DNA from 2 places in the Microbacterium sp. NPDC078814 genome. Region 2 is predicted to be linked to the other one. Evidence: riboswitches for the same ligand, from Rfam matches in the RefSeq annotation. Region 2 holds a riboswitch; the other holds the start of a gene.
What was found. Region 2 has a riboswitch for thiamine pyrophosphate ahead of thiM (hydroxyethylthiazole kinase). Riboswitches for the same ligand answer to the same signal wherever they lie in the genome.

Region 1: another riboswitch for thiamine pyrophosphate. It lies ahead of AB0300_RS06280 (ECF transporter S component); the one in region 2 lies ahead of thiM (hydroxyethylthiazole kinase).

Annotation. Positions count from the first base shown of each region.
Region 1 covers NZ_JBFBLT010000003.1:15,344-19,754, reverse strand. Annotated here, with positions in the region: gene AB0300_RS06290 (ABC transporter ATP-binding protein) at 1-936, shown strand, start outside; gene AB0300_RS06285 (D-alanyl-D-alanine carboxypeptidase) at 987-2,477, opposite strand; TPP riboswitch at 2,555-2,664, shown strand; gene AB0300_RS06280 (ECF transporter S component) at 2,657-3,298, shown strand; gene AB0300_RS06275 (ABC transporter ATP-binding protein) at 3,298-4,411, shown strand, end outside.
Region 2 covers NZ_JBFBLT010000001.1:14,067-18,477, reverse strand. Annotated here, with positions in the region: gene pheT (phenylalanine--tRNA ligase subunit beta) at 1-115, shown strand, start outside; gene AB0300_RS00085 (DUF402 domain-containing protein) at 175-894, shown strand; gene AB0300_RS00080 (NAD-dependent epimerase/dehydratase family protein) at 1,136-2,107, shown strand; TPP riboswitch at 2,115-2,208, shown strand; gene thiM (hydroxyethylthiazole kinase) at 2,199-3,047, shown strand; gene AB0300_RS00070 (bifunctional hydroxymethylpyrimidine kinase/phosphomethylpyrimidine kinase) at 3,044-4,411, shown strand, end outside.

The sequences.
Region 1 (4,411 bases), on a different contig from region 2:
GAGGGCGTGATCGAGTTCGAGAACGTCTCCTTCTCCTACTCGCCGGAGCGTCCGCTCATCACCGATCTGTCGTTCCGGGTGGAGCCGGGGCAGACCGTCGCGATCGTCGGACCCACGGGTGCGGGCAAGACGACGCTCGTGAACCTCATCATGCGGTTCTACGAACTCAGCGGCGGACGGATCACGCTGGACGGTCAGGACATCTCGACCATCACGCGTGACGACCTCCGGTCCCGCACCGGCATGGTGCTCCAGGACCCCTGGCTGTTCGCCGGGAGCATCCGCGAGAACATCCGCTACGGACGCTCGACCGCGACGGACGAGGAGGTGCTGGCCGCCGCGCGGGCGACCTACGTCGACCGCTTCGTGCACGCGCTTCCGGATGGGTACGACACCGTGCTCGACGAGGACGCGTCGAATGTCTCGGCCGGTGAGCGGCAGCTCATCACGATCGCCCGGGCGTTCGTGGCGCAGCCGTCGATCCTCATCCTTGACGAGGCCACCTCGGCGGTCGATACCCGCACCGAGCTGCTGCTGCAGAACGCCATGGCCGCTCTCCGGCAGGGGCGCACCTCGTTCGTCATCGCGCACCGGCTGTCGACCATCCGCGACGCGGACCTCATCCTCGTGATGGAGCACGGCGACATCGTCGAGAAGGGCACGCACGACGAGCTCATCGCCGCCCAGGGCGCGTACTGGCGGCTGTACCAGTCGCAGTTCGAGCAGGCGGCGACCGACCTCGACGCGGAAGCGGCCCTGACCGGGTCGTCTCCGGTCGTGGTGACGGGAGAGGCCGACGCCGAGGTCCGCGCGGAGGAGCAGGCGGCCGATGCCGTGGCGGGTGCCGCCGTCGGTGCCCAGCTTCCCGGAGCGGAGGCGGCCGCCGCGCAGGCGCTCCTCGACGACGGGGCGGACGGCGCGTCGCCTCGTCCCTGATCGTCATCGCCCTGACGCCCCGCTCCGGACTCGGAGCGGGGCGTCAGTCGTCAGGAGCGGTCCGCGTCGATGCCGAACAGCTCGAGGGGATGGGTGAGGCGCCACCACGGGCTCGGGCCGTCCACGTCTTCGGCGAGGACGAGTGCGGTCTCGGTGGTGTCGATGGGGCCGGCCGTGGTGAGGGTGCCGACGTCGCCGTCCGCCTCGCGCTGCTCGCCGAGATCGAACACAGCCGACGCGGTCGCGCTCGCCCCGTTCCACAGCACCACATCCGCGTCCTCACCGGTCACGACGTCGACCTCCTCGCCCCAGGCGGTGCGGACGCGTCCGACCACCGTCCCGGCGGGAACGGCGGGGCCCTGCGCCTGCAGCGCCGCCTCGGTCTGCGCGAAGAGGGCTCGGGTGAGGGCGAGACGCGCCTCGTCGTCCTCCTGGTTCAGCGCCGCGGCGTAGAGGCGGACCGTCGAGTCCCCCACGGAGACGTCCTTCGCCGTCAGCAGGTTCCAGCCGACGAGTGTGCCGGTCTTGATGCCGACGACCCCCGGGTCCGCGAGCATGCCGTTCGTGTTCTCCACCGTGCCGGCCCCCGGCAGCTCGACCGACCGGGTGCCCACGATCTCCGCGAACACGGGATTCTGCATCGCGAGCTCGCCGAGAGCCACGAGCGCCTCCGGGGTGGCGACGTTGCGCGCGTCGAATCCGGACGGCGTGACCACGGTGATCCCGGAGAGCCCGCGCTCGCCGAGCCAGACCTCGGCGGCGGCCGCGAACTCCCGATTGGAGCCCCAGATCTCCGCGGCGAGCCGATCGATGTAGTTGTTGGCCGAACCGAGCAGGGTGCCCTGCAGGAGCTGGTACTCGGTCAGCACCCCGCCCACGGGGACATCCAGCGCGGACTGGTTCGAGATCCGGTAGTCCCAGTACCGGATGCTGTCGGCGTAGGTGAAGGAGAACTCGGGGCCCTGCTCCCCGGGGGCGAGGGGCAGGCGGTCGAGCACCATGAGCGTGCTGACGACCTTGGTGATGCTCGCGATGCTGACCGGGGCGGTCGTGGACGCGGCCGTGGTCATCCCGGCGATGCCCACGGCGCCGTCGCCCACCTCCGGCCAGGCGAGCGCGGCGGTGGGGGCGGCCACCGGGGTGACCTCCACGGCCTGGACGGTGGGGGCGACCTCGTGCAACGGCCAGAGCAGCGTGCTTCCGGCGTAGGAGGCGACGAGCCCGGCGAGGACCCCGAGCGGGACGAGCAGGCCGGGGCCGGCGATCGCCGGACGCAGCGTCGCGTCGCGCAGCAGGCCGGGGGCGGCCTCGGCTTCCGGGGTGGCGTCGAACTCCGGCGTCGACGACCCGGACTCGACCACGTCCGTGTCGACCCAGGTCAGCGCGGTCGCCGGTGTCGAGGCATCGGCCCACGCGACGGTCTCCGTCGTGGTCGCAGGCAGCGTGTCGACGGTCTGCGAGGACGCGGGGGTGGAGTCCTCGGGCCGCGCGTCGACGCCGACGCCGCCGGACGCCTCTTCAGGGGGATCGGAAGCGGTCACTCGCTTACGGTACCGAATGCCGCCAGGAATCCGCCGTGCGCGGCTCGGGACGCGCGGGCGGAAGACGCTAGGATCGACAGCACAACCACGGGAGTCCGGCGGGCCGGGCTGAGAGGGAGCGAATCGCGCTTCGACCGTCGAACCTGATCTGGGTCATGCCAGCGCAGGGAGGAGTTCACATGAGTACGTCCACGTCCGCATCCTCGTCCACGAAGACGACCGGCGCTCCGGCGCGCAGCTATCTGCGGTGGCGCATCGTCGACATCGTCGTCGCCAGCGTGCTCGGCGTCGCCGCCGGCCTGATCTTCCTGGCCTGGAACGTCGGGTACCTCGGCCCCAAGGCCCTGCTCGAGCCGCTGCTCCCCGGGCTCCAGGGGCTCCTGGACGGACCGTGGCTGTTCGCCGGAGTGCTCGGCGGCCTCATCATCCGCAAGGCCGGTGCGGCGATCTACGTCGAACTGCTGGCCGCCGTCGTCTCGGCGCTCATCGGCAACCAGTGGGGTGGCTTCCTCACGCTCGAAGCGGGCCTCGTGCAGGGTCTCGGCGCCGAGCTCGTCTTCCTGCTGTTCTTCTACCGTCGCTGGTCGCTGCCCGTCGCGATCCTCGCCGGTGCCGGCGCTGCGCTCGCGGGAGGCATCAACAACCTCATCCTCTGGTACGCCGGCTCCGGTCCCGCGTTCACCGTGATCTACCTCGTGAGCACCGTGATCTCCGGCGCCGTCATCGCCGGTGCCCTGTCGTGGGTGCTCGCCCGCGGCATCGCGGCGACGGGGGCGCTGGACCGCTTCGGCTCCGGGCGCGAGGCGCGCGTGCGCGTCTGATGGCGGCGCAGGTCGCTCCCGCGGTCGTCGAGGCGCGCGGCTGGGGCTGGCGGCATGCGAGCCGCCGGGCATGGGCGCTGCGCGACGTCTCGTTCCGCATCGAGCCCGGCGAGCGGGTTCTCGTGCTCGGCGCGTCCGGGGCGGGCAAGTCGACCCTGCTGCACGGCCTCGCGGGCGTGCTCGGCGGCGAGGAGGAGGGCGAGAGCGCGGGGGAGCTCCTCGTCGACGACGCTCCGGCGGTGGCGACTCGCGGGCGCGCCGGGCTCGTGCTCCAGGACCCCGACTCCCAGGTGATCCTCGCCCGCGCGGGCGACGACGTCGCGTTCGGGTGCGAGAACCTCGGCGTGCCGCGTGCGGAGATCTGGCCGCGTGTCGAGGCGGCGCTCGCTGCCGTCGGCCTCGACGTGCCGCTCGATCATCCGACCAAGGCGCTGTCGGGCGGCCAGAAGCAACGTCTCGCCCTCGCCGGCATGCTCGCGATGCGCCCCGGCCTCGTCCTCCTCGACGAGCCGACGGCGAACCTCGATCCGGACGGGGTGCGCGAGGTCAGGGAGGCGGTGGAGCGGATGCTCGCCGCGCACCCCGCCACCCTCGTGGTCGTGGAGCATCGACTCGAGGTGTGGTTGCCGCTCCTCACCCGGGTCATCGTGCTCGGTGCCGGCGGGGTGGTCGCGGACGGCCCTCCCGCCGCGGTGCTCGGTGCGCAGGGAGAGCGCCTGGCGGCGGACGGCGTCTGGGTGCCCGGGCGTCCTCCCGCCGAGCCCCCGGCACCGAGGACAGTGCCCGGCGAGGTGCTGCTGTCGGCCCGAGCACTCGCCGTGGCGCGGGTGAAGGGGCGTCCGGTGGCCCGCGGCATCGACCTCGACGTGCGGGCGGGCGAGGCCCTCGCGATCACCGGTCCGAACGGCGCGGGCAAGTCCACGCTGGGCCTGACCCTCGCGGGCCTGCTCCCGCCCGCGGAGGGGGCCGTGATCGCGGCGCCGATGCTCGCGCAGGGTGCCGATCCCGCGCCGATCCGCTGGGCGTCCCGCGACCTCCTCACCCGGATCGGCATGGTCTTCCAGGAGCCGGAGCACCAGCTCCTCGCCACCACTGTGCGGGACGAGCTCGCCA
Region 2 (4,411 bases):
CGCCCTGCGCTTCCGCGCCGACGACCGCACGCTGACCGCCGCGGAGGCCTCCGAGGCGAAGATGGCGGGCGTCGCCGTGGCCGCGGAGCGCTTCGGCGCCGCCCTCCGCGACTGATCGGGAGAGCGCACGGCCCCTTTCCGGGGAGCCGTGCGCTCTCGCGATAGCGTGGCCGGATGACGAGCCTCCTCCTGCAGCCCACGCCACCCTCGGTCCCCGCCGGAGCGCGATCGCTCGGGGAGGGACCGTTCCTCTCGCCGGGTGCGCAGCTCGACTGGCACTACCGCAAGCCGGGGTGGACCACGGGGGAGGCGGCGACCGTCACCCCCATGCGCGTCGTCCGTGACGATGAGCGCGGTCTCGTCGCGTGGCTCGCCGCCGGGACGCAGCAGGAAGGTCAGGGCACGCGGGACGGGGAGCGCATCCGGGCCGTCCCGCTCGATCGGCGGTGGCGGGAGCCCCGGCGCCGGATCGTCGAGGAGTGGTGGGGCAACGGCATCCTGCGCATCGCGCCCGCGGGAGTGCCGTGGTCGGTCTGGCTGTTCTGGAGCTCGGTCACCGGGACGACGTGGGACTTCGCCGGCTGGTACGTCAACCTCGAGAACGCGCACCTGCGCACCGACAGTGCCACCTACACCTCCGATCACGTCCTCGACGTCGAGATCGCACAGGACGGGCGCGTGGCGATGAAGGACGAGGACGAGCTGGTCGCCGCCGTCGACCAGGGACGGCTGACCGCCGCGCAGGCCGCGCAGATCGAGCGGCACGCGGTCGCGGCCATCGCGTCGTTCCATGCCGGCGACTGGCCGTTCGATCGGGAGTGGATCGACTGGCGACCGGACCCGTCGTGGACGATCCCGGTGTTGGACGGCCTCGACCAGATCGTCATCCCCTGACCGCTTCGGGGCCGGCCTCCGCGACGGCGCCGAGCCCGCGCGGCATCAGGCGTTCGCGCGGCATCAGGCGACAGCAGCGCCCATGGCCTGTGCTCGCGTGATGGCCTGAGCTCGCGTGGTGGGCGGTGTTCGCGTGAGGGCCTGTGTCCGCGTGATGGCCTGTGCTCGCGCGGTGGCCTGTGCCGCTCCGCTCTGAGCGGAGGCTCTTCCCCCGAGTCGTCGATCCTGATGACATGGGCTCATGACGGATGTGCTGATCCTGGGGGGAACCGGATGGCTGTCGGAGCGCATCGCCGCGCACGCGTTGGGGGCAGGGGCGTCGGTGACCTGCCTCGCCCGCGGCGGGCGGCCGGCGCCACCGGGAGCGACCCTCGTGCTCGCCGACCGCGACGACGAGGACGCCTATGACGTCGTCTCGCGCACCGACTGGGACCACGTCGTCGACGTCTCCTCCCGAGCCGATCACGTCTCCGGGGCGGTCCGCGCACTCGGCGACCGTGCCGCCCGGTGGACCTACATCTCGTCGATGTCGGTGTACCGCGACGACGTGACGGTCGGAACGGACGAGTCGGCCCCGCGGCACCCGGCGGCGCAGGCCGGTGAGGACGACGACTACGCGCGGCAGAAGGTCGCGGCGGAGGACGCCGTGCAGGAGGGCCTCGGCGACCGCGCGCTCCTCGTCCGTCCCGGCCTCATCGTCGGCGACGGCGACCCGAGCGATCGCTTCGGCTACTGGGCGGCGGCGTTCCTCCGGGCCCTGGACGAGCCCGTGCTGCTCCCGCCGCTCGACGGGCGCACGGCGCAGGTCATCGACGTCGAGGACGTCGCCGCCTTCGTCGTGTCCGCCACCGTCACCGGTGCCGTCAACGCGATCGGCGACGTGCGCGACCTGGAGGACGTGCTGCGTACGGTGCGCGCTTCCACCGGGCACACCGGTCCGGTCGTCGTCGGCACGGAGAAGCGTCTCGTCGCGGAGGGTGTCGCGTACTGGGCGGGGCCGCGCTCGCTCCCGCTGTGGCTGCCGCACGAGATGAGCGGATTCATGACCCGCTCGAACGCGCGGTACCGGCGCAACGGAGGCAGGCTCCGGCCCCTCGACGAGACGGTGGAACGCGTCGTGGCGGACGAGCGCGAACGGGGCGTGGACCGGGAGCGCCGCGCCGGACTCACGCGGACGGAGGAGCGGGCGCTCCTCGACGCCTTCGCTCGCTAGACTGCGAGGCAGTGACACGGGGTGCCGCATCCGCGGCTGAGATCACACCCGTCGAACCTGATCTAGTTCGTACTAGCGAAGGGATGTCGCAATGAGCGATCCTGTGCGTCCGGAATCCGTCCTCGACCTCGCTGTCACGGCGGGAAGGCTGCGGGAGGAGGTCCGGGCTGCGCCGCCGTTGACGCACTGCCTCACGAACGCCGTCGTGACGGGGTTCACCGCCAACGTGCTGCTCGCGCTCGGTGCGGCGCCGGCCATGGTAGACATCATCGGCGAGGCCGAGCCGTTCGCCGCTGCCGCCTCGGGGCTCCTCGTCAACCTCGGGACGCCGACCCCGGAGCAGCGGGAGGCGAGTCGGGAAGCCGTGGCCGGAGCGCTCGCCGCCGCCACGCCCTGGGTGCTCGATCCCGTCGCGATCGGCACGCTCCCGGTGCGGACGGCACTGGCCCACGAGCTGGCCGCGCGGCGCCCGACCGCCATCCGCGGCAACGCGTCGGAGATCCTCGCGCTCGCCGGGCACAGCAGCGGCGGCCGCGGCGTCGACGCGACGGACGGCACCGAGGCGGCGGCCTCGTCTGCGCGCGAGCTCGCCGACCGGTACGGCTCCGTGGTCGCCGTCTCCGGCCCGGTCGACCTCCTCACCGACGGGGAACGGGTGATCCGCATCGCCAACGGGCACGAGCTGCTCACGCGGGTGACGGGCGGCGGCTGCGCGCTGGGGGCCGTGATGGCGGCCTTCCTCGGGGCGTCCCGCGGTAGCGGGACCGATGCGCTGACGGCGGTGGCCGCGGCGACCCTCGTCTACACGGTCGCGGCCGAGCAGGCGGCGGAGACCTCCCGCGGACCGGGCAGCTTCGCCGTCGGACTGCTCGATGCGCTGTCCGCCGTGACCCCAGCGGATCTCCGGGACCGCGCCCGCGTCGAGGAGGAGACCCGATGACCGTCGACCTGTCCCTCTACCTCGTCACCGATCGGTCGCTGTGCGGCGCACGCGGGGTGGTCGCGACCGTCCGCGAAGCGGTGGCCGGCGGCGTCCGCATCGTGCAGCTGCGCGACAAGGAGGCGACGGACGAGGAGACCGTCGTGCAGCTCCTCGCTTTGTCCGCGGCCATCGACGGTCGTGCGCTGCTCGTCGTGAACGATCGCCTCGATGCGGCTGTCGAGGCCCGTCGTCGCGGCGCCAGGGTGGACGGGGTGCACCTCGGTCAGGCGGACGCCTCGGTGCTCCGCGCGCGCGAGCTCCTCGGCCCGGAGGCCCTGATCGGGCTGACCGCGAACACCTCCGCGCACCTCGAGGAGGTCGCCGCGCTGCCGCCCGGCACGGTCGACTACCTCGGGGTCGGCGTGATCCGCCCCACGCGCACCAAGCCCGACCACCCGGCCCCGCTCGGCATCGACGGCTTCGCCGCGTTCGCCGCGCGCAGTGCGCTGCCGTGCGTCGCGATCGGCGGGGTGGAGCTCGACGACACGGCGGCGCTGCGCGCGGCCGGCGCGGCCGGGATCGCGGTGGTGTCGGCGCTGTGCGCGGCGGGCGACCCCCGGACAGCCGCCGCGGCCTTCCGTCGGCGCTGGCTTGGGCGCGCGGTGCCGCACGTGCTCAGCATCGCCGGCAGCGATCCGTCCGGGGGCGCGGGCATCCAGGCCGACCTCAAGGCGATCGCCGCGAACGGGGGCTACGGCATGGCGGCCCTGACGGCCCTGACCGCCCAGAACACGCAGGGCGTCCGCGCCGTGCACGTTCCTCCCGCGGACTTCCTCCGGGCGCAGCTCGACGCCGTCGGTGACGACATCCGCATCGACGCCGTGAAGGTCGGCATGCTCGCGGACGTGGAGGTGATCCGGACGGTCGCCGCGTGGTTCCGAGACACACAGCCCCCGATCGTCGTGCTCGACCCGGTCATGATCGCGACCTCGGGGGATCGGCTGCTCCACCCCGATGCGGAGCGCGAGCTGCGGAGCCTGCTGTCCCGGGCGACCGTGGTCACCCCGAACCTCGCCGAGCTCGCGGTGCTCGTCGGTCACGAGGTGACGGACTGGGCGGACGCGCTCGCCGCGGCGCGAGAGCTGTCGGCCGCGATGGGGACCGCGGTGCTGGTGAAGGGCGGGCATCTGCCCGGGGACGAGGCACCGGACGCCCTGATCGACACGGCAGCCGGTACGCACGCCGAGTTCCCCGGCGCGCGCATCCGCACGGCGAACACCCACGGCACCGGCTGCTCGCTGTCCGCGGCTCTGGCCACACGACTGGCGACGGGCGACGATCCCGCGACTGCGGTGCGCGCCGCGCGCGCCTGGTTGCGGGAG